3 regions of the Desulforhabdus amnigena genome follow, and region 2 is predicted to be linked to each of the others. Evidence: riboswitches for the same ligand, from Rfam matches in the RefSeq annotation. Region 2 holds a riboswitch; each other region holds the start of a gene.
The links. A riboswitch is a leader RNA that binds a small molecule or an ion and turns the genes downstream of it on or off. The one in region 2 is predicted to bind cobalamin.
Positions count from the first base shown of each region.

Region 1 (7,170 bases), 910 kb from region 2:
TGCACGCCTTCCCCACACAATCCGATTTCTCCCCGTTCCGCATTGCTGAGGGTGAAAGCCCCCGATCCTTTGTCGAACGACACCCCGGCGTCGGCGAAGGTTTTGGCAAAGGCGTCGCACAATACCAGGTCTTCCGGGACGCCCTCGAGGAGCGGGCCGCCGGCAGGCAGGAGCCATAGCCGGTCGGCACAGCGGAGCGCCAGATCGAGATCATGTGTCGACAGCAGGATGGCCCTCTGTCCGTCGTGAACCAATCCCTTCAACAGATGCATGAGTTCCACACGGCGAGGCAAATCGAGAAACGCCGTCGCTTCGTCCAGGATCATGACTTGTGGCTCCTGGGCCAGCGCCCGGGCTATCATGACCTTTTGCCTTTCACCGTCGCTGAGTTCGCAGACCGGGCGGTGCGCCAGTTCTTCGATGCCCACGTCGGCAATGGCCCGCCACACCGCTTCCTCGTCCTTTTTGCCCAGCCGTCCCGCCCAGTCGGTGTAGGGATGGCGGCCCAAAGCCACGAGCGTCTTGACCGGCATCATGCCGACGGCGACCCTTTGGGTCAGGACCAGGCTCATGCGTTGTGCCAGCATGTGGGGGGAGAGCTCCTTCAAAGGTTCTCCTGCAATGCAAACCGTGCCGGATAAGGGGGGGTGCATCCCGCAGAGGGTTCGGATCAAAGTCGACTTGCCGGCGCCGTTGGGGCCGAGGAGACAGACGAACTCCCCTTCGCGCAGCGCAATGTTGATCCCCTCCGTGACGATGCGCGGGGGGCGCCTGGGTTTCCTGTATCCGACAGCCAGATCCCGTGCCTCCAGCAGTGTTTGTCTCTTCATGTTCCAGCCTCCATGGCATTTCGACGGCGAAGAATCACGCCAATGACGACCGGTGCACCGATCAGAGCGGTCACCGCGTTGAGGGGCAGTACGACCTGAGTGCCGGGCAGCTGAGCGATGAGGTCGGCCAGCAGCGCCAGCGTCGCCCCGAGAAGAATTACGGCGGGTACGAGAACATGGTGGTCCGATGTCTTCAGCAGCAGACGGCACAGGTGAGGGACCGCTATTCCAAGAAAACCGATGGGGCCGCAATAGGCCGTGACGGACCCCGCCAGGAGCGAAGAGCCCAGAATGATCCAGAAGCGCGTGGCGCGGATATTGACCCCCATGCTGCGGGCGTAGCCTTCCCCCAGGAGAAATGCGTTCAGGGGTTTTGCAAGGAACCGGGCCAGTGCGAGACCCATGATCACGGTCGGAGCGAAGACCGTGATCTGTTTCCATGTCACTCCACCGAAGGAGCCGAATGTCCAGACCACGTATCTTTGCATCTGTTGTTCGAGGGAGAACTGCATGAGGATGCTCACCAGAGAGCCGCTGATGTAGCCGAACATGAGTCCGATGATGAGCAGGGTCACGTTACTCTCCACCTGGCGTGCAATCCCCAGAACGATGCTCAGAACCGTAACGGCGCCAAGCGTTGCCGAAAAGATCAGGGAGAAGTTCCCCGAGATCCCGGTTTTTTCCACCAGGATGCTCCAGCCCATCCCCCCGGCGGTCATGATGGTCAAGGCCACGCCGAGACTCGCTCCGGAGCTTATGCCGAGGACAAAAGGGTCTGCCAGTGGATTGCGGAACAGGGTCTGCATTTTCAATCCGGCGATGCCCAACGCCGCTCCCGCAAGAGCGGCAGTGACCGCTCGCGGCAGGCGGAAGAGCAGGACGATGTTTCGCCATCCGGCAGGAGCGTCCTCATGCCCGAGCAGAATGGAAATGACGCTCTTGAAGGGAATCAATACCGAGCCCAGAGAGAGCTCCAGTGTGAAGACGACCGCCAGCGTGGTGATGAGTCCCGCCCAGAGAAGTGTACTGCTCCGGGAGAGGGTTTGTGCTGGGTCGGCATAAAAAAAAGAGGGAATGTTCCGCATCAGTTTTCTTTCTCCGCGTGGAGTGGAAGCTGCCGGTACCAAATGCGCTGGTGGGAAGGCAGTCGATCCGGATGGAAAATGCTGATGAGATCGGCGAGTACGAGGTCCGGCCGGGCCATCCCCGTTTCCCAGAAATCGTTGCCGCCTCCGGGCCCTATTTTGGCGTTGTTGTTGTACACATGGCCCGTGCGAAAGGCCCGGAATGCACCGTAACGCTCGTCGGCTCCCGACAGTTCTTCCAATGAGCTGCAGGCCCCCGGATTCAGCCAGAATGCCGCATCCCTGGCGCGATCGAAGACCGTTTCCATGCCAATGGGCATGACTCCCGTCGACGTGTCGTCGCTCCAGAGGTAGTCCGCCCCCGCATCTGCCATGAATTTTGCGTGGTAGCTTTTGCCTCCGGCGACATACCATAAGTCACGGTAGACCATTCCGTACAATACCGTGGGCCGTTCCGTCACCGTCCCCATCTTTTCCGCCAGATCTTCATAGCGCATTGCTATCTCGTCGAAGAGGCGCTCGGCTTCCGCCTCTTTGTTGAAAAAAGCGGCAATGAACTTTATCCACTCGGTGCGGCCCAGTGGCGTAGATTCCATGTGACAGGCTTCGATGACCGTTCGAAAGCCGGCTTCAATGAGTTTGGGATGTTTGTCAAACTGGGGAATGCCGGTGCCGTGGGTTATAACGATGTCCGGCTGAAGAGCGAAGAGCTGCTCCATGTTCAGTTCTCTGTCCATTCCGTTGCTTCCGCAGCCGATTTCAGTGACCTGCCCCTGCTGGATCATTTCTACCACCTTGGGCGTGGTGACACGTGTACAACCGGAAAATCCCACCAATGCCTGTTCAATCTGAAGCATAGGGAAGAACGGCACGGAGCTTGTGCTCGTAAGAGCTGCCCGCCGCACCGGGACCTCGACGACCACGGCTTCAGGAGGCGCTGTCGGAGGCGTTTGGCCGTGCGGCACGAGGAGGTAGGTGAAAGTCACTTGAGCGTCACGCCAGGGGGAGAGAACCTGAATCTTTTTGTACGTATTGTGGTATTCGATGGTGAAGCCTTTGGCATATCGAATCCGCGCCTTGCCGGGAAAGAGGTCAGCCTGCCCGTGCTCCGTTTGAGCTTCATGCTCCGCAATGGGCGCGGAAGGATGGGGAGGTTGCGGGAGCGTATTTTCGGCCATGAACATCGCCGCACAGGTCGCGATGGAGATGAAAGGAAAAAAAGCCGAAAGGATGCAGAAAACAATACGTGCAAAGGATGAAGGAAAAACGTACATGGATGGGGCTTTCCTTTTCCCCCCTCGGGGATTCGGTGAAAAGTTCCGGCATCGTTCAGGTCTCCTGGCTCACGTTCATCCTAATCACCGCGCCTTCCCATCACGCTTCTGGGCATGACAGTGGCACCATGCGGTTTTCGTCCCGATCACAGTCGCGGGGCGGCGGAAGATTTGCACTTCCTTCCCTTGAAACGATGCAACTTGTTCAATGAGTTTTTGCTGTTAGAGTTTTTAGTACCTCTTACCACGAAGGCACAGAGATCACAGGGGAATTCCATAGGAATTCCAAAATTTTCTCCGTGCCATCCGTGTCTCCGTGGTGAATAACGAGATACCGGAATCCGCCAACTCCCTTGAGCGGATCGCAGCCCTCTTTTCAAAAATGAGCAAAAGCGGCAGCGAGATGATCCAGCCATATCTCGACAATCTCAGGGTATTCGGCCGTGCCCTTCAAAACGGCCTCGCTCGCGATGCCGTTCTTGGTGAGAACCGACTTCCAGCTGTCCGGCTCGTCTCCCGCCATGTCGTTTCGCGCATGATCACCCGCTACGAGCATAAACGGCATGAGATAAACCTTTTTCACTTTTCGTTCAGTGAGTTTCGGCAAAAGGTCATCCAGGGCCGGGTACCCTTCCACAGTGCCTACGAACACGTTGGGATCGAGTTCCTGAAAAATTTGGTTCATTGCCAGGTACAAGGCGTCGGCTGGATGCTTTTCACTGCCGTGGCCCATGAGAAGAACCGCTTCTTCCGGTTTTCTGCTGGCCGGAATATGTTTGATCATGGCTTTTGCCGCTCTTTCCATGTCTTCCTTGGAGGAAAGCAGGGGCCGTGCGATTAGTATTTTCTCAAAACCTCCCGACATCTCCTGGAAGCAATGAGCGTTCTGGTAGAGATCGTGGAACTCGATTCCGGGAATAGTGTGCAAGGAAAGGATGGCGCAATGGGTGTAATTTTCGTTCATGAGCTTTGCCAGAGCCACTTCGGGGGAATCCATGATCTTGCCCTGCTTGGCCAGTTTGGCTCGAATGATACCGGATGTATAAGCCCATCGGATCTCAACACCCGGAAAGCGTTTTCTGGCTTCAGCGTCAATCACGTCAAACGCCTTTTGGGCTTCGGGTACGCTTGTTCCAAAGGCTACCAGCAAAATCGCCTTCTTTTCAGCCCTCTTTTCCCCATGGCCGGCAAAGGCATTGACACTCAAAGTACTCAAGAAAACGAGCAGGCCCATTAGAAACAGCCATTTTTGCAGCATTTCGAAATCCTCCCTTTTGTTTTCGGTTCATTGCAAGCGCGGCAAGGCAAAAAAAAAATCCTTAGAGCTGAATACTCTAAGGATTGCACCCTGGTTCACTTAGTCCTCGATCAGGTCATCGGATATCTCCACGCACCGATTTCCAAAGCAACATCAGGCAGGTCTTCTGACTTGCGGATCATTCTACTCTCCGAACCTTCCCATCCCGCTTTGAACGGACAGTGGCTCCTACGGATTTCGTCCCCGGTAACAGCGGCGGGACCGTTCCCGAATTTCACGGGATTCCCTTTTAAACCAAGCGGCACCTGACATCCATATTGTTTATACGGCATCATCTATACGAGATACTGTCAGATATGTCAACAATCATTCATGTACCTTATGGAAAAGCAGGCAGGACAATACCTCGACAAAGTTCCCTGGTTCATTGTTTCAGCTTCACATGCCATTGCGCGTTCATCTCTAAGCGATTATCGTAAGACAATAGTTAGGAAAGTATTTTAGGGACGACCTTGAATTCCTGAGACAAGACTGAAGTTATTCCACAACTGCAAAGAGGAGACAGGTTATGACGGAGCTTCTGCGAGAAATGTTGGAACACCCCCTCTTTAAAGATCTCAACATTGGAAACATCGAAAAGCTTGCCAATTGTGCTTCTGAAAAAGACTTCGGGGCCGGAAGTGTCATTTTTGAGGAAGGTGGAGAGGCTGACCGGCTTTATCTCATTCGCAGCGGCAAGGTTGCCATTGATCTCCCGCTGCCGAATCGAACCCCATTGACAATCTACACCATCGAAGGGGGGGGAGTTGTCGGCTGGTCATGGCTTTTCCCGCCCTACAAGTGGCACTTCCAGGCCAGAGCTACGGAACCGACACAGACGATCTTGATCGATAGCAAATGCATCATGGATCTCTGTAAGAAGGATCATTCTTTTGGTTATGAAATGATGCAAAGGGTCTCTCACCTGATTCTTGAGCGATTGGAAGGAACCACGCAGCAGTTGGTAAATTCGTTCGATGTCCCCTAGAAATACCTCCCGGATATATCCTGTGGGTACGATCATTTATTTGTCGTGTTGAATCTTTGGGCGGGAACCGAAAAAAGAAATGCCCTTCGGTTCCCGTCTGCATCTGTTCGAGGGTGATCTGAAGGGCCTTTGGTCTTTGAAAATATCCGGCTATTGGCGCCTGACAATCTCTAAATTCTGCGCAGGCGCAAGCTGGGACGTTGGTGAATGGTCCGAGAAAGCATTGGCCATACCGGATTACTCTTGCCGTGCCGGCACCAAAACCGTCCGACTGCCATTGCTTTCCATCGGACTGACCAGGCCGGACGCCTCCATCTGCTCGACAAGCCGGGCGGCGCGGTTGTAGCCGATCCGCAGCTGGCGCTGAACGGCGGAGATCGATGCGCGGCGGGAGCTGATCACGAAGGCGACGGCATCATCGTATAGCGGATCAGACTCGTCGCCGAACCGATCCACCTCCGTTCCTCCATCCTCGGCATCCGCCATTCCATCGAGTACGCCATCCACATAGTGTGGCTCGCCGAACTGCTTCAGATGTTCGGCCACGGCATACACCTCATCGTCCGCCACAAAAGCGCCATGCACGCGCTGCGGATAGCCGGTGCCAGGCGGCAGGTAGAGCATGTCCCCCTGTCCCAGCAGGCATTCCGCGCCCATCTGGTCGAGAATGGTGCGGCTGTCGATCTTGGACGAAACCTGAAAAGCGATGCGGGTCGGAATGTTGGCCTTGATCAGCCCCGTAATGACATCGACCGAAGGACGCTGCGTAGCAAGGATAAGATGGATGCCGGCGGCCCGCGCTTTCTGGGCCAGGCGGGCGATCAATTCCTCGATCTTTTTCCCCGACACCATCATCAGATCGGCGAGTTCGTCGACCACCACCACAATGTAGGGGAGGGGCGAAAGCGGCGCAGGGTCGTCCTGAGCCGGGGAGAAAGTATCAACCAGCGGCTCTCCGGCGTCGATGGCTTCGCGTACCTTTTGATTATAGCCCGCCAGATTGCGAACCCGGAGCCCACTCATCAGATGATAGCGCCGCTCCATCTCCCCCACGCACCAGCTGAGCGCGTTGGCCGCAAGCTTCATGTCCGTTACCACAGGAGCCAGCAGATGAGGGATGCCATCGTAGATCGACAACTCCAGCATCTTCGGATCGATCATCACGAAGCGCACCTCGTCGGGTGTCGCCCTGTACAACAGAGACAGGATCATGGCGTTCACACCGACCGATTTGCCCGAACCGGTCGTTCCTGCCACCAGGATGTGCGGCGCCTTGGCCAAATCCGCCACCACCGGTGCGCCGATGATGTCCTTGCCGAGCGCCATGGCCAGTTTTGATGTATGAGACTGGAAAATCTCGGACGATAAAACCTCCGAAAGGCGAATCATCTGACGGTGCGGATTGGGCAGTTCCAGCCCCATGCATGTCTTGCCCGGAATGGTTTCGACCACGCGAATGGATGCCACCCCCAGGACGCGGGCCAAGTCCTTCATCAGGCTCACCACCTGCCCGCCGCGTACCCCTACGGCCGGCTGTACCTCATAACGTGTGATGACGGGGCCGGCATAAGCGTCCTGAACGTTCACCTTGACGCGGAATTCGGCGAGCTTTTCCTCGATCAGGATGCCGCCGTTGATCAGGTCGTCCTGACTCATTGACGCGACCGCCAAATCGGCGGGGTGAAGCAGCGAAACA
Region 1 is NZ_BSDR01000001.1:2,372,154-2,379,323, reverse strand. Features, by position in the region: gene QMG16_RS10165 (ABC transporter ATP-binding protein) at 1-830, opposite strand, end outside; gene QMG16_RS10160 (iron chelate uptake ABC transporter family permease subunit) at 827-1,915, opposite strand; gene QMG16_RS10155 (ABC transporter substrate-binding protein) at 1,915-3,189, opposite strand; cobalamin riboswitch at 3,227-3,399, opposite strand; gene QMG16_RS10150 (sirohydrochlorin cobaltochelatase) at 3,566-4,447, opposite strand; cobalamin riboswitch at 4,587-4,771, opposite strand; gene QMG16_RS10145 (cyclic nucleotide-binding domain-containing protein) at 5,016-5,474, shown strand; gene QMG16_RS10140 (DNA translocase FtsK) at 5,712-7,170, opposite strand, start outside.
Region 1: linked by a shared signal. The riboswitch ahead of QMG16_RS10155 (ABC transporter substrate-binding protein) and the one ahead of thiC (phosphomethylpyrimidine synthase ThiC) in region 2 are both predicted to bind cobalamin.

Region 2 (7,170 bases):
TTCATCTTTTCGGGATCGATGGAAAGGCCGATTTGCCGGTCCAGGTTCAGGGCCACCCGGGCCCGGGCCATCTGCAGGTCCTTCGAGAGAGCCTGCCTGTTGCCTCTGGCCAGGTCCGCCGCGTGGGCGGCGATGCGGGCGGCGATGATCCCATCCCTGACATCCTGTTCCGTGGGCAGCCCGAGATGTTCCGCCGGTGTGACATTGCAGATGAAATCGGCACCGGCCGCACCGGCTATGGCGCCGCCGATGGCCGAAGTGATGTGATCGTATCCGGGGGCGATATCGGTGGCCAGTGTTCCCAGGACAAAATAGGGTGCGCCGTTGCACAAACGCTTCTGCAGCAGCATGGTTGCCCGGACATGGTGCATGGGGACATGCCCCGGTCCCTCCACCATGACCTGGACTCCGGCCGCATGAGCTCTCGCCACCAGCTCACCGCCAATGATCATCCCCTGCAGCTGCGCTCCATCGAGGGAATCCGCCGTCGCACCGGGCCGGATGGCGTCTCCCAGGCTCAATGTCACGTCGTAGCGCTTCAGGATCTCGAGCAACCGGTCAAATTGCTCATACAAGGGGTTTTCCTTATCGTTGTGCAGCATCCAGCCCGTGAGGAAAGCTCCACCCCGGCTGACCACGTCCGTGACCCGCCCGGTGGTCTTGAGGCGCTCGATGACCTCGAAGTTCAAAGCGGAGTGGATCGCCATGAAGTCCACACCTTCCGCCGCCTGCCTCTCGATGGCCGCGAACATATCGTCCGCCGTCATGGCCACCACGCTTCCCCGCTTTTCGATGGCCTCGATGGCGCACTGGTAGATGGGTACGCTTCCGACGGCAACCGTTGCCTGCGCCAGCGTCTGCCGCCGCACGCCGTCGATATCCCCGCCGGTGCTCAAATCCATCACGGCATCGGCCCCCGCATCCTGCGCGACGGCAAGCTTGCGGGCTTCCATCCGGATGTCGTCCCGATCGCTGGAGGTACCGATCAGGGTGTTCACTTTAACCCTCAAACCCTGTCCGATACCGCAGCAGGTGAATGCTTTTCGCCTGATGTTTTTGGGAATGACGATGCTCCCCGAAGCCACTCCAGCCTGTATAAACTCGATATCCACATTCTCCCTGTGAGCCACCATTTCCATTTCGGGAGTGATTCTGCCCGCACGGGCCGCCAGCACCTGAGTCATGGATTCATCCTTTCTCTCAGCAAGATCGTTCGGAAGTCCCTAAATACCGGGACACCACTTTCATCGCACAGTACTTTCCGCACATGGCGCAGGCAGAAGAAGATTCCTCGCTTCTCTGCCTTCTGAGCTCCCTGGCTCGCTCGGGATCTATGGCCAGGGCAAGCTGTGCTTCCCAGTCCAGCTCCTTCCTGGCCCGGGAGAGTCGCAGGTCCCACTGCGCGGCTCCTTCGAGCCCCCTGGCCAGGTCCGCGGCATGTGCGCCGATGCGTGCGGCGATCACCCCCTCGCGCACCTGGGCGACGTCGGGAATGCCGATGTGTTCGGCGGCCGTGACATAGCAGATGATGTCGGCTCCCGCCCATGCCGCTATCGCTCCCCCGATGGCGCCGTTGATGTGATCGTAGCCGGCGGCGATATCGGTCACCAAGGGACCGAAAACAAAGTAGGGCGCTCCCCTGCAGAGGCTTTTCTGAAGCGTCATGGTCGCCTCGATGTGGTTCAGGGGAACATGACCCGGCCCCTTTACCATGATCTGGACTCCCGCTTCCCTCGCCCGCCTCACGAGTTCTCCCAGGACGACCAGTTCGTGCACCTGAGCGCCGTCCAGGGAATCGGCCACACACCCGGGCCTCATGCCGTCGGCGAGACTGACCGTGACATCGTATTTCCGGGCTATTTCCAGGACACGGTCATAGTGCTCATAGAGCGGGTTTTCCCGCTGGTTGTGGATCATCCATCCGATGAGATGGGAACCGCCGTAGCTCACCAGGGGGTCTATCCTGCCTTCGTTTTTGGCCCGTTGCACGATGTCCATGGTCGTGCCGCAGTGCAGCGCCAGAAAGTCGACCCCATCTGCTGCCTGGCGCTCGATCACCTCAAAAAGATCCTCAACCGTCATGTGCACCGGGGACGTATGTTTTGCCGCCGCTTCCGCGATGGCCTGATAGAGGGGAAGCGTTCCCACGGGTGTGGGGGTGACCGCGAGGGTTTGGCGCCGCATGGCGTCGATATCTCCGCTGACGCTCAAATCCATGATGGAATCCGCACCGGCGTCAACGGCCGCCCTGATTTTTTCGACTTCGACACCAACGCTTGCACCGGATCCGTAAAGACCCACACTGGCGCTCACCTTGGTCCTCAGCCCTGCGCCTATCCCCAAGGGGATCATGCCGCTCCGCCGATTGTTTCGGGGTATGACCAGCGTGCCCTCTGCAACACCTTGCCTTACCCGTTCGGGAGAAATTCCCTCTTTTTCCGCCACCTGTTCCATTTCCGGCGTGATTTTTCCATTAAGAGCTTCACTCAACTGATTCATCAGATCCCTTTCCTGGTGTTGATTTTATTCATCAGGACCGGCACTTGGTTTACGCATGCACCATGCCGCCTTTCAGAACAAAAAAAAGTCCATGCCGATTACGGCATGGACTTTTCCATCATCCATGAACACCTTGTACCAACCCCCACGGGTTGTGTTCATACACTTTCAGGCAGGTCTCCTGGCTCCCGGATTAGAACGCCCGCGCCTCCCTTCCCGCCTGCCTTGCCAAAAACGGACGACCGACGGTGGATATGAGGTGGACTACCGGTTACAGTGGCGGGACCGCCCGGGATTTTCACCCGGTTCCCTATTCTCCCTTTCGGGCACCTGGAAAGTGCTCATCTCAATTTTTTGCGACCCTTTTTATTCATACCGCGAGATTTTGTCAAAAGAATTCTCACGGTAAAAGGGGGCAGGCCTTCTTGGACAAGCACTTTTTCTTTTTGATTTTGTCCTATGTCAAGGGCTGACCCCATATGCATTAACTCAAACCTTCCTTAGCCCTGAAGACAAAAATGTAATCTTCATCATTGATGTCTATAGCCAGGTCTCCACCTCGGGCGTGTGCGTAGGTAAGCCAACTGGGTTCGCCCCTGCCACAACATTCAACGGCGCTCGGAAAGTATGTCCCGCTTTTTCTGTCAAACCAGCTGAGCAGCATCGGATCGGAACTGTAAGTGTGAGCACGCTTGTAGGCAGCATCTCGGGCTCGTTCAAAAGAGAGGTCTTTTTCCTCGATGCGCAGGTGAATCGCCTTGTCAAACATTCCTGCTGTCGGCAGTTCACAGCTTTCCACGCAAATCACCTCCTTTTCACACCAGAGAGCATCCAGATTGTTCACATCTTTCTACTCTCTCACTACGAGGGCAAACATGACAATATGCGCAGTGTAAATCACACTCACGAACAGCATAAGGTCAGAACAGGGGTTAAAGAGCTCGTTTCAGAGAAATCACCCTTCATTCCAATCCTTGCTGCCATGCTTGCGGGTTCGTTTTCCAGCAGATAGCCTAGTGTCCGGATTTTTTCCTCCACAGGCAAGCCTGCATCTACTGCAATCCAGTCGCTTCCATCCTTATGAAAGCGCACCCCTTTCCTCATATCCAATCCCCGTGCTTCCACATATTTTACGTTACGGGATTGTGCAAGTTCACGAAGAGTTGTATAGTCAAGGGTGCTTGTTTTGCATCTTATCTTTTCCATTAGAAACATCACCCCTTTCTATTTCACTGAAAACCATCCTTCCGGTTTCGACTACAATAATAATCATTTGATTGGAAAGATGCCATCTCCGCGGGCCTCACTGCAATGGGATGGTTTTTCGAGAGCCGCTCACTTCCACGAAGCTTTTCTTTATGATGCCGGACAGTTGCCGGCTCTCCCTGACATCCGATGGTGCTCTATTTGTAGAGGTGCGCCAACCTGTCTTTGCCGTCCGGGAACATGGCCCCGTAAGGTTCGGTGTAACCCGTGTCCTTTACCGTCACGAACCGCATTCCCGAATTGTTCAGCAGGACCATCAAAGGATCGGCTTTGTGAGGGTCGAAGCCACCCGCTGCATCCAGGAGGTCTTCCTGCATTTCGAGCCGCTTCACCTTGCCGATGATGAGGACATATTCCTTTTCGATGTGCTGCCGAACCAGACTGCATTCCATCCATGCGAGGCAGCCTTCGATGCCGGGTGGTTTCACCGTTTTGGACGCTTTCGGAGTCAGCCCCGCCACCACAAATTCGTCTGTCTCAGGTGGATAGTGCTTTGCGGTAGGAATCACGTGCTTCACCATCTCCACGGGGGGAACATTCAAAACGAACTCTCCCGTCTTTCGAATATTGCGAAGTGTATCCCGTTTGTGCCATGAAGCCACACACACCAAGTCGGTCGGCCGCAGGATGGGCATGAGGTTGGAATAGGGAGCCACGTTTCTCACACCTTGCTCGTCTTGCGTGGAGATGAAGACCACAAGGCCCGGAAATGCGAATTCTCTCTTGTGCGGTGTCATTACCATTTCTTTACCTCTCTTGTCACATTAGAAAAAAAGCCGTGAGATCCGGCAAAACGGTGAAGCGATCCGCGACGATCAATGCAAGCCCGGCAGCAAACCAAAAGGCGCCCTTGGCCCAATCCTGCCTTTGTGCGTGAAACTCAAAGTCCCCCACCATAACCCCCGTGTAACCGCGGGCCAGCATGGCCTCATAAACCCGTTGAGTACGCTCGAAGCTTCGCACGAGGAGCATGCCCAGGAAGTTCCCGATGGTGCGCAGGGTTTCCATATCCGTCCTTTTGGTGAAACCCCGCGCGTTCATGCCTTTGTTCATGCGAACCACTTCCTCCTGAAAGACAAAGATGTAGCGATAGGCGAGCATGAGCATCTGGCAGACGGTCCGGGGGACTCGCAGGCCGGCCAGGGCCTGCATGGTGACGGGAAAGGGGGAAGTGGCGAGAAGTGGTTCCACCAGAAGGGCAATGGCGGAGGCTTTCAGGCAGATGAGAAGGGCAAGTGCAAAACCTCTCAAGTTGAGGGGGACCGAAGTCAGTCCGCCTAAAACCAGAAGGGTATCCCCGCTTTTCGTGGAAACGGTAAGGGGCATCATCACCAAAAACATCCCGAGAAAGCCCGCCATGGCGGTAAGCCGCTTCAGGGGATAGCGGAAGGGAATGCGGGCCGTCGCTACGGAGAGCGCTCCCCAGACGATGGCGATGAAAGCCCAGAACGGACGCGTGAGGGAAGCTGCGCAAAACATAAAGAAAAGGAGGGCAACGATCTTGATCCTCGGGTCCCAGCGGTGGAAGGGGGAATCCCCGTGGGCTTGGGAATCAAGGGGAGGGATGCTCCAATCCCTCCCCTTTTCCCCTTCCGGCAAGTCCTTGACGGAGGAGAGGGACTTCAGCAGCCACCTGGAAAGAAACCAAAGCAGGACAAGGCCGGCCAGAACCGGCACAAGGACTGTGGCTGATACCTCGATGACATGAATCGCAGGGGGCATGGGATCATCACCCTGGAGGAGGCAGGGAAAAGGGGGCATTCAGCAGATCGGGTTTGACCTTGTAGAGGAAGGAAACCGCGAAGGCGGAAACGGCGGATTCAATCACAATGACAGGCAGATGCGCATACATGGCGATCTTGGCCACTCCCAGGAAGTCTTCACCTCCCGTCAGGAGAAGGGAAGCCAGGATGAGCACTGCCAGGACCACGCCCATTGCCCCCGCAACGGCCGCCGCAAAAACGTGCCTGGCGAGGGTTGCGCCTCTGAGCATGCGAAAAATCCATCCTGCGATGAGGGCGGGAATTCCCATCATGAAGGCGTTGACCCCAATGGCCGTGATTCCGCCGAATTGAAAGAGCAGGCTCTGGAGGGCGATTCCCAGAGCGATGGAAAGGAATGCGCTGTTTCCCAGGAGAATGCCCACAAGCCCCGGAATCAAGAGGTGAACGCTTGTCGGACCGATGGGCACGTGTATGAGGGAGGCTACGAAGAAGGCCGAAGTCACCACGGCAATTTTGGGCAGATCATCGGGGTTTGTCTTACGAGCGCTCCAGGCGGTAATGGCAAGGCTCACGGCAAACCCTCCCAGCGCGACTGAAGTCGGGACCACGCCATCAGAGATATGCACGGCAAATACCTTTCTTTTTTAGAGCGGCACTAAAGCTCGTTTTCCCTCTTCCGGGCGGCCCGGTTCCGCCTGGCGTGAACATAAAACCCGATTCCCGCCAGTCCAAAAATATAGCCGATTCCTGCAAAAATTTCCTGGAACCCAGGCCGGGCCAGGTCTTCCCTCATGGCAGCGAGTTCCCGCTTGATCTGGCCGTTCTCCCTGGAAATGAGGCCCCGCAGCAGGTCGATCTGCGCCGCCAGTTGCCGACAGTCCGTGGCAGGCACTGCAGCCGGCGGAGCATCTTGATCCTCCAAGGTCGGCTTACCGGCCTGATCCTCCACTGCGGCAAAGCCATTCCCGCTCCATCCCGCCAGGCAGGAGATCAAGACCAACAAAAAGGCGAGCAGGCAGATCCTCCGACGCATCGCGTGATTCCCTGGCATCGTCTATTCTCCCAGTTCGCTCTTTTTCAGCAGGAATGAGTTCTTATGTCCCATGGACGCATTGATCACTATGGTGAGATCATCCTTTTTGGGAATAGGCAGCACGCATTTTCCCTCCTTATCCGTCACCCCTTCGGCCACCTTCTGATTTTGACTGTCCAGGATTTCGATGCGTCCTCCCTCCACCGATTTTCCATCGGGAAAATAGCTTTCGATGTAAATCTTGCCACCTTCAGCATAGGCAAAAACGTTCACTTTGTGAGCGAAGGCAGGTCCAACAAAGAGGAATGAAAGTAAAAAAAATAATATAATTATATATTTAATCATTTTTTGATTCATTGTTCTCTCCATTGAAGAGACTTGTCCTGCGGGGTAGGCTACCGTCTTCGTTTTCCCGTTGTAGAATCAGGGCATGTCGATGGTATGAACCCAGTAGACCGCGCCGATTTCCACCGACTTGGGGACACCGTCTTTCTTGAGCTTCCAGGGCGCGTCACTGAGGGCGGCAAAACCCCACCAGCCGGCTCTCGGCATGGCATAGGTAAACACCCCGTTTCGGTCGGCTTTGACCACCTGGGTGACATAAGGGTCGGACGGGGCCTTGACGACACCCTTGTCTCCCGCGGCTTC
Region 2 is NZ_BSDR01000001.1:3,279,433-3,286,602, forward strand. Features, by position in the region: gene bzaB (B12 lower ligand biosynthesis ThiC-like protein BzaB) at 1-1,184, opposite strand, end outside; gene thiC (phosphomethylpyrimidine synthase ThiC) at 1,201-2,499, opposite strand; cobalamin riboswitch at 2,654-2,849, opposite strand; gene QMG16_RS13985 (AF1514 family protein) at 2,984-3,298, opposite strand; gene QMG16_RS13990 (hypothetical protein) at 3,403-3,705, opposite strand; gene QMG16_RS13995 (flavin reductase family protein) at 3,903-4,502, opposite strand; gene cbiQ (cobalt ECF transporter T component CbiQ) at 4,525-5,487, opposite strand; gene cbiM (cobalt transporter CbiM) at 5,495-6,115, opposite strand; gene QMG16_RS14010 (HI_1622 family ECF transport-associated protein) at 6,145-6,522, opposite strand; gene QMG16_RS14015 (hypothetical protein) at 6,544-6,867, opposite strand; gene QMG16_RS14020 (DUF4198 domain-containing protein) at 6,946-7,170, opposite strand, start outside.

Region 3 (7,170 bases), 740 kb from region 2:
CACGGCAAGAGTATCCGGACGCATGCGAATGGCATTGGCGTGAGCAAATGCTTTCCAGGCGCGGTTGGTTTCAATGATGACACCGTCCAGGTTCAAAATGGCAATGTGAGCGGAAAGAGAATTGAGCACCGCTTCGGCAAACCTCTCGGCATCCTTGCGTCTGCCCTCTTCCTGTTCGAGTACACTCAATCTTTCCAGGAGTTCCTGGCGAGTCAGGCCCCGTTCCACACGTCCCTCCTCAGCAAGGTATTCCCATCGTTGAACTCAGGGCCACCAGTAATAGCGCCATCCCCAATAGGGATACGGATAATATGGATAGTAGTAATAAGGAGTGGGGGGTTCTTTCGGCCACAGGTTTATCTCCTTGACGGCAAGCAACGGGTAGGCATAGTCGATATCCCCCAATGGCAGAACCCGCTTGCCCACCAATTCACCGGCCACGGTAACGGTCCGTCCTTCCGCATAGATGGCGGGATCCAGGTAACGTTTGTCGAGAGCGAGAAAGCGCCCTTCGGATCTGTCCACATCTCTGGGGCGACTCTGAAAATCCATCGGCTTTTGCAGCACCTTGAGCATCGTCCCCTCGGGAGTGTTTCGCGCATCGAGGATGGTTCCGCCCCAAATGAAGGTCTTCCCTACATAGCGCTCAGGGTCTCGCAAAACTTCTCCGAAAGGAATATCCACAGCGGCTTCTTTGCGAAGCTGGGGGGATATGGCTGGCGCACACCCCAGAAGGATGACAAGCGCCAGAAATACACCCGCACTCCTGCGATACCCTCCAAGCCGATGCAATGCGTTGAACTCCCGGATCAAATCAAGACCCTTGCAGGGGCGGTCCGCCGTTCCCTCAAAGGCAAAAGTTATGTTGTCCCAAAACATGACAGATCACCTCATGCGACAGGTTCACTCCTATTGACATAATTAATGCCGATATAAAAGCCTTTCAAGCTCCCCACAAACTTTGCCCCGGAGTTCTCTGCCCACCGCCCTCCTATCGGGAAAAAATCCCGACTGACCAGTTCATGTTTTTTTGTGGCCAATCACAGCCATGAGGGGTAAACCACAATGCCTCGTGTAGGTTTCCTTCGCCTCAATCGCCTCCCTGTTGAACCGCCTGCACTCTTCACAGCGCGCGGTTTTGCTGTAGGAATATTTGACAAAATGCCGGCCGCACTGTTTGCATCGGACTTCGATTTTCATGCAGATCCTCCCTAAGGGCATAAGTGACTCCGGCCACAGCAGCTCCGCGCCACCCTTTTCCCGCTCTCCCGCCGTGGCTACTGACTCCACAACACATCCCCAACGCCGTGCATGACGTTGCAGAAACGGGCCAGCACGAAGAGGTAATCCGAAAGGCGGTTGAGGTAAACCAGGAACTCCTCTACCTGGGGCGTGCGCTCTTCTTCGCTCATGGCGGAATACATGGCAACGACATCCCGCTCAGCTCTTCGGCACACCGTACGAGCCACATGGGCCAGGCCCGCCGTTTCGTGACCACCCGGCAGGATGAACTGTGTGAGGGGCTCAAGCCGCTCCTGCATGGCGTCAATGGATCGTTCCACGCAACGCCTGGGCGCATCCGTCATTTCCGTCAGCACGCAGGCCGACTGTGAATCAGGGGTCGTGGCCAGCCAGGCCCCCATGCTCAACAGGTCTCCCTGGATACTCTGGAGCTGAGCCACTGTCTCCTTTTCTTCCCGTAGAAGCCTGGCCGCAAGCAGCCCAAGAAAGGAACTGAGCTCATCCAGATCACCATAGGCCTTGAGTCGATCGTGGCTCTTGGGAACCCGCTCTCCACTGAAGAGGCTGGTGGTCCCACGATCCCCCGTTCCAGTATAGATTTTCATCTTTTATCTCCTTCAGGAAGACATCCGCCCCACTATGCCGTGGCGGACTGAATTTTATATCTTTCGAGCCTCTTGCGAAAACGCCCTCCGACCATTGCCCGGATGCTCTAAAAAGCAATCTGGCTCTTTTCGGAAAACCGCCTCCATTTTAACTTGACATTGTCAGATTTCATTTGAACCACGGAAACACGGAGAACACCGAGATTTCATTTGGAGGTCTTTCTCTGTGCCCTCTGTGTCTCCGTGGTTTATATGACAATGTCACATAGATGTGTGAGGGTAACATTATGAGCTTTCATGAGGAAGGGGGAATCCCGTCCCGGATCATTTTTATGTGAGGCATGACTTCACGTATGCCTTGACGCTTCAAATCTCTTCACCAGCAGGTCCGCAGCCATGGTGGCCGAGAACCTTCCACTGACCACCCCACGTTCGATCTCAGGCAGGACTTTCTGAGCCGCCACGGGAATGACCGTACCCGAGCCGAAGATGAGGGAAGCCCCCTGCTCTCTCAGGTAGTCGTAATCCTGAACAGGAATGACACCACCCGCGATGACCACGATGTCTTCTCGCCCCAGCCGCTTCAACTCCTGCACCAGGGCCGGCAGGAGGATCTTGTCTCCTGCAGCGAGGGAGCTCATGCCGATGGCGTGCACGTCGTTTTCCACCGCCTGCGCTGCTGCCTCTTCAGGTGTCTGAAAAAGCTGGCCGACGTCCACGTCGAAACCCAGATCGGCGAAAGCCGTGGCGACTACTTTGGCACCTCGGTCATGCCCGTCCTGGCCCATTTTGACCACCATGATGCGGGGACGGCGGCCTTCAAGCGCTTCAAATTCATCGGCCATTTTTCCGAACGATTTCCACTTCCTGCTCTTCTCCGAATTCCGTGCTGTAGGCCCCCGATCTTGATACGAAAATCCCCCAGTTGATCATATAATTTGAATAGATCCGACTGGAGGCGATAGGCCTGCACCTGCCCTGCGCGTTTGCTCTGAAGGGCCTTGAAGTCCATGTTCGGCGCAGCCAGCGGAATTTCCTTCAGGTTGGGATACATGTTTGTGCCGACTTTTATATCTTTGCGGGTATCGATGTTCTTTGCCTTCCTAGCGGCCACGGCGGCCTGCGGCAGGCCTTCCAGGAGAGCCTGGGTCATACCGCCTGCGGCTTCCACATCCTGAAAAAGCTTCCACGCCTTGCGGGCCACGGAGTCTGCCAGCTTTTCGATGTACCAGGAGCCGCCGGCAGGATCGATGGGATGAACGAAATGCGCCTCCTCCTGCAAGATGATCTGCAGGTTGCGGGAAACACGTCGGGAAAACTCATCCGCCGGGCGGATGGGCTCATCGAAAGGACAAACATGCATACTGTCCACTCCTCCCATGGCGCCCGAGAAGGCTTCGGTAGTGTTGCGCAGCATGTTCACATAAGGATCACAAACAGTCTTGGTGTACGCCGAAGTTCGGGCATGAATCGTCATCTTTTGGGCTTCGGGGCTTCCGCCGAAAGCCTGGACAACCTGAGCCCACAAGAGGCGTGCAGCCCGGAGCTTGGCTATTTCCATGAAAAAATTGGGACCCAGGGAAAAGACGAAGCGCATGCATGGAGCGACATCGTCGACGGAGAGCCTCCTTTTGCTCAACTCGCGAAGGTATTCCACTCCCGTTGCAATGGCGTAGGCGAGCTCCTGGACGGCGCTTCCGCCCGCATCGTGATAGGGACTCCCATGCACCAGGATGGTTTGAAGATGGGGAGCATGTCCTTTGGACCAGGAAACAAGCGTGCTCATGGTATCGTAAGCGGTGGCAAAAGGAACCCGAAGCTTCCCTTCCGTGACCAGCTCGGCCAAAGGATCGGCGCCCACGCAGCATCGAATGTCAGCCAGAGAATCTCCCTGATGGCGAAGGTAGGCGGCAAGAAGCACCACCATGGGCAGAGCGACCGCCCCGGCATGGATCATGAGGGGTGTCGTGCGCAGGTCGATGCCTCGCAGGGCGGTACCGAGTTCATCCACCGTGGCGAGAGAAAGGCCGTTTTTTCCCACCCAGTCATTGTTGCTGTGGACATCGGGGTCAAGCCCCCTGCGGGACGACCGGTCAAGCACGAGCTTGAGAGCATTTTGCCCCCGAGCCAGGTCATGCCTGGCCACTTCATTGAATTCCTGGGGTGTGCTGCAATCGATTTCCTGGCAAATGTCCCAGGGCTTCAATACATAGCCTCCGGGCTCCGTCCCCCGGGCATATGCCGGATAGCTGGGAAGAGCCCCCATGTGGGGAAGGTCCTCCACGTCCTTGGCCCAATACATGGGCTGCAGGTCTATTTCTTCATAGGTTTTGGTGATCACCTTCTTTTCGAAGGGCGCCCCTTTGAGACTGGCCACCGCTTCCTGATACCAGGTTTCGTAAGTGGCCGGCTCGAATTCAGGGAAGAGCCTGGGGCTGTCGCATCCGCAGGTCTGATGAGCGTTCGCATTGAATTCGTCTGCCATGATTTGTTCGTCCTTAGTTTGAGAAAATGATGCGCTATGCTTGTGTTTTATTTACGTCGCGCCGGGCGGCCTGCTTGACGAAGCGGTAGACCTTCCCCTGGCCCATGTCGAGAACCACCGTGTCGCTTTCGAGCTCGATGGAGGCGGCTCCCAGCAATTCTCTGTAGTAGCGGCCGTCGTAAAAGCGGACGGAATGGGTGATACCTGGGTGAGCCCAATCATCGGGCAATCGAAAGACCTGAACATGGCTTGCCCGCCCCAGATGCATGTTCTCTCCATTGAGGGAGAGGACTGTGTGGTAGAAAGACATGTAACTTTCGGTGTTGGAAAGAAGGTTTAACATGTGAGCTCCTTGTTCATGGGTTTTTGATGGAAGAGCAAATTCGGACCATTGCGGAAGTTGGCTGGAAGCTTTTCTTCCAGAAGGTCCAAAAGGTACAGGGCCCTGGATCTCCCGATTTCAAGGGGCGAAACGGCATCCACGTACACGGATGGATCTCTGGCAGGCGTGGAGAAAGAATTTCCAGTGACCGGCATTGCTTCCGGGACGCATCGGGAGGACTTATCATAAGCACCGGAATCCAGTGGGGAAGCGTGAGCCCATAAGCAAGCACTATCGGAATGGACTCCGGCATAAATGGCAGACATCGAGACCCCACCGGTGCTTCCTTCAGGACGATTACCTGTTGAAATATCTGCGATATAAAGGCAGGAAACAGAAAGGACCGCAAGAACGCAGCACGACTTGAACCGAAGCGAGGTACACCGGCACATAAAACCTCCTTCCCCCCTCGGGGACAACAAATCAGGTTTTTCCGTCGCTCAGGCCTCCTGGCTGCCGTTCGCCCTACCGGCCGCGCCTTCCCATTCTCCATCCGAGAACAGTGGCTAACATGCGGCTTTCGTCCCGGTCACAGTCGCGGGGCGGCGGGAGATTCTCACTCCCTTCCCTGGTGCTGACAGATTCAATATCGGTTTGGCAATGAAGTGATTGGAAAAACTAAAGGATCATGCCTCGTTACATGCTGCACCTCCAGGCTGTTGATGTCCGGGCATCCGGAAGCCCCCGGCAGAGCCTCCGGATGGTCAAGAGATGAAAGTGTGTTGAGGAGGGGCCAAAGCCTTTCGTGAGCGAGACGAAAGGTGCTCAGCTTCAGCCAAAAAAAAATCCCCAGAGCAAAAAACGCTCTGAGGATTGCACCCTGATTTACTTGGTCCTTCAGTGAGCCACCACATATATCCACGTACGGACGACTCTTCATGCATCAGGCAGGTCTTCTGACTCCCGGATCGTCCTACTCTCCGAGCCTTCCCGTCTCAGCGGCGTGAAACAGTGGCATGTGCGGATTTCGTCTCCGTTTACAGCGGCGGGACCGTTCCCGATTTTCACGGGATTCCCTTTTAAGCGGCAATGCACCTGACAGCGATATTCGATTGTGGCAGAACAAGTAGCACGGTCTTTCACACCCTGTCAAGAAATAAAACGGGCCATGAAGGCAGTCGTTGGCCGCATGGAGATCCGGCGCCGATGGGCCCAATCCCTCATGGAACATTCAGCGAGAAACCTCCATGTCCGGCTTGCACAGGGCAATCCAAATGCTTTTTGAAGTATTCGACGGCCCCATCGCCGGTGCAATGGCAGGGAATGAGCGCAGCAATATCGTATTCCCTCAATGCTGCGGCCGTTCGTTTCAATCTGTCCATATCCGCATTCGATAGATGAAACCCTCCCATTAACACACGAATACGCCGCTCACCCGTTATATCTGCAATGCGACGCACCGTATTCACCAAACCTCCATGGCAGCATCCGACACAAATGACGAGACCTTCCTCTGTTTGGATCCAAAGGGCAAGATCGTCCTCGATGGGATCCGGACGCAATCCGATCGGGTCGAGAAAGAAAGGGCCGCCCGTATCTTCGAAATCAGTCTCTCTTGGAATGGGGCCGGTGATTCCAACCCGTTCGAGGGGAAATACAGGTTGTGCGATATAATGAATCTTCTCATCGGCCAAATTCATTACAGCGCTCATGGAATCGGCTGGCATCTGTATGGGCTTTGCAACTTTATCCCGAACACTGTAGCGTGGCAGGAACGCCGCCGAATGCAAATATACATGAGCGCAAGGAGCACATCCAAGTACGTAGGGGATGGCACCGGTATGATCATAGTGTCCATGGCTCAAAACCACGAGATCGGTCCGGCTCAAGTCCACGCCAAGCATCCTGGAGTTCACTGCCAGAGCATCTTTCTGGCCTGTATCAAAAAGAATTCTTTTGCCGTCAACCTCTATCCAGAAGGACAGACCATGTTCGGCAAGCAGTCCATCGGCAGACTTGTTGTCCACCAAAATTGTAATCTTAACCCGAGGCAAACTCATCGACTCTCCCCGTCCATGTAGGAAGCCATCGCAACTCTATTTTTCGCTCTTTTGCGGCTTTCCCATTTTCTTTAACTGTTCTTCCGTCAAAGGAGAACCAAATCCGACATACTGTATCTTCGGATCGGCTGGATTGGAAATCGGCGTCCATGTTCCGTTTTCATAATTTTGATATACACAACGGTACTGCACTCCTTTTACGACAGGAATCACCCCTTTCAGATTGAGTTCTTTTCCTCCTTCAAGCCAGGAAAGATCGATACCCCCCTTCAATGTTTTCTGGACAATTTCTGTTGCATGACATTCTTCACATTTGGTCCCCTCTTTCATCACCGAATGACTGAATTGAGGCGCAAATATGAGGAAAGTTTTATTTCCCGGGGCTACGAAAGATTGCATATTCGCCGACGTCACCTTTCCATTGTAGTTCATCAGAAATTTCCAGCCGGATACGGG
Region 3 is NZ_BSDR01000001.1:2,535,942-2,543,111, forward strand. Features, by position in the region: gene QMG16_RS10780 (PAS and helix-turn-helix domain-containing protein) at 1-228, opposite strand, end outside; gene QMG16_RS10785 (Slp family lipoprotein) at 265-879, opposite strand; gene QMG16_RS10790 (hypothetical protein) at 1,021-1,200, opposite strand; gene QMG16_RS10795 (cob(I)yrinic acid a,c-diamide adenosyltransferase) at 1,278-1,847, opposite strand; partial or broken gene QMG16_RS10800 (cobalamin-dependent protein) at 2,195-2,756, opposite strand; partial or broken gene QMG16_RS10805 (acyl-CoA mutase large subunit family protein) at 2,830-4,332, opposite strand; gene QMG16_RS10810 (hypothetical protein) at 4,367-4,675, opposite strand; gene QMG16_RS10815 (hypothetical protein) at 4,669-5,106, opposite strand; cobalamin riboswitch at 5,137-5,338, opposite strand; cobalamin riboswitch at 5,584-5,768, opposite strand; gene QMG16_RS10820 (MBL fold metallo-hydrolase) at 5,875-6,714, opposite strand; gene QMG16_RS10825 (cytochrome c3 family protein) at 6,751-7,170, opposite strand, start outside.
Region 3: linked by a shared signal. The riboswitch ahead of QMG16_RS10815 (hypothetical protein) and the one ahead of thiC (phosphomethylpyrimidine synthase ThiC) in region 2 are both predicted to bind cobalamin.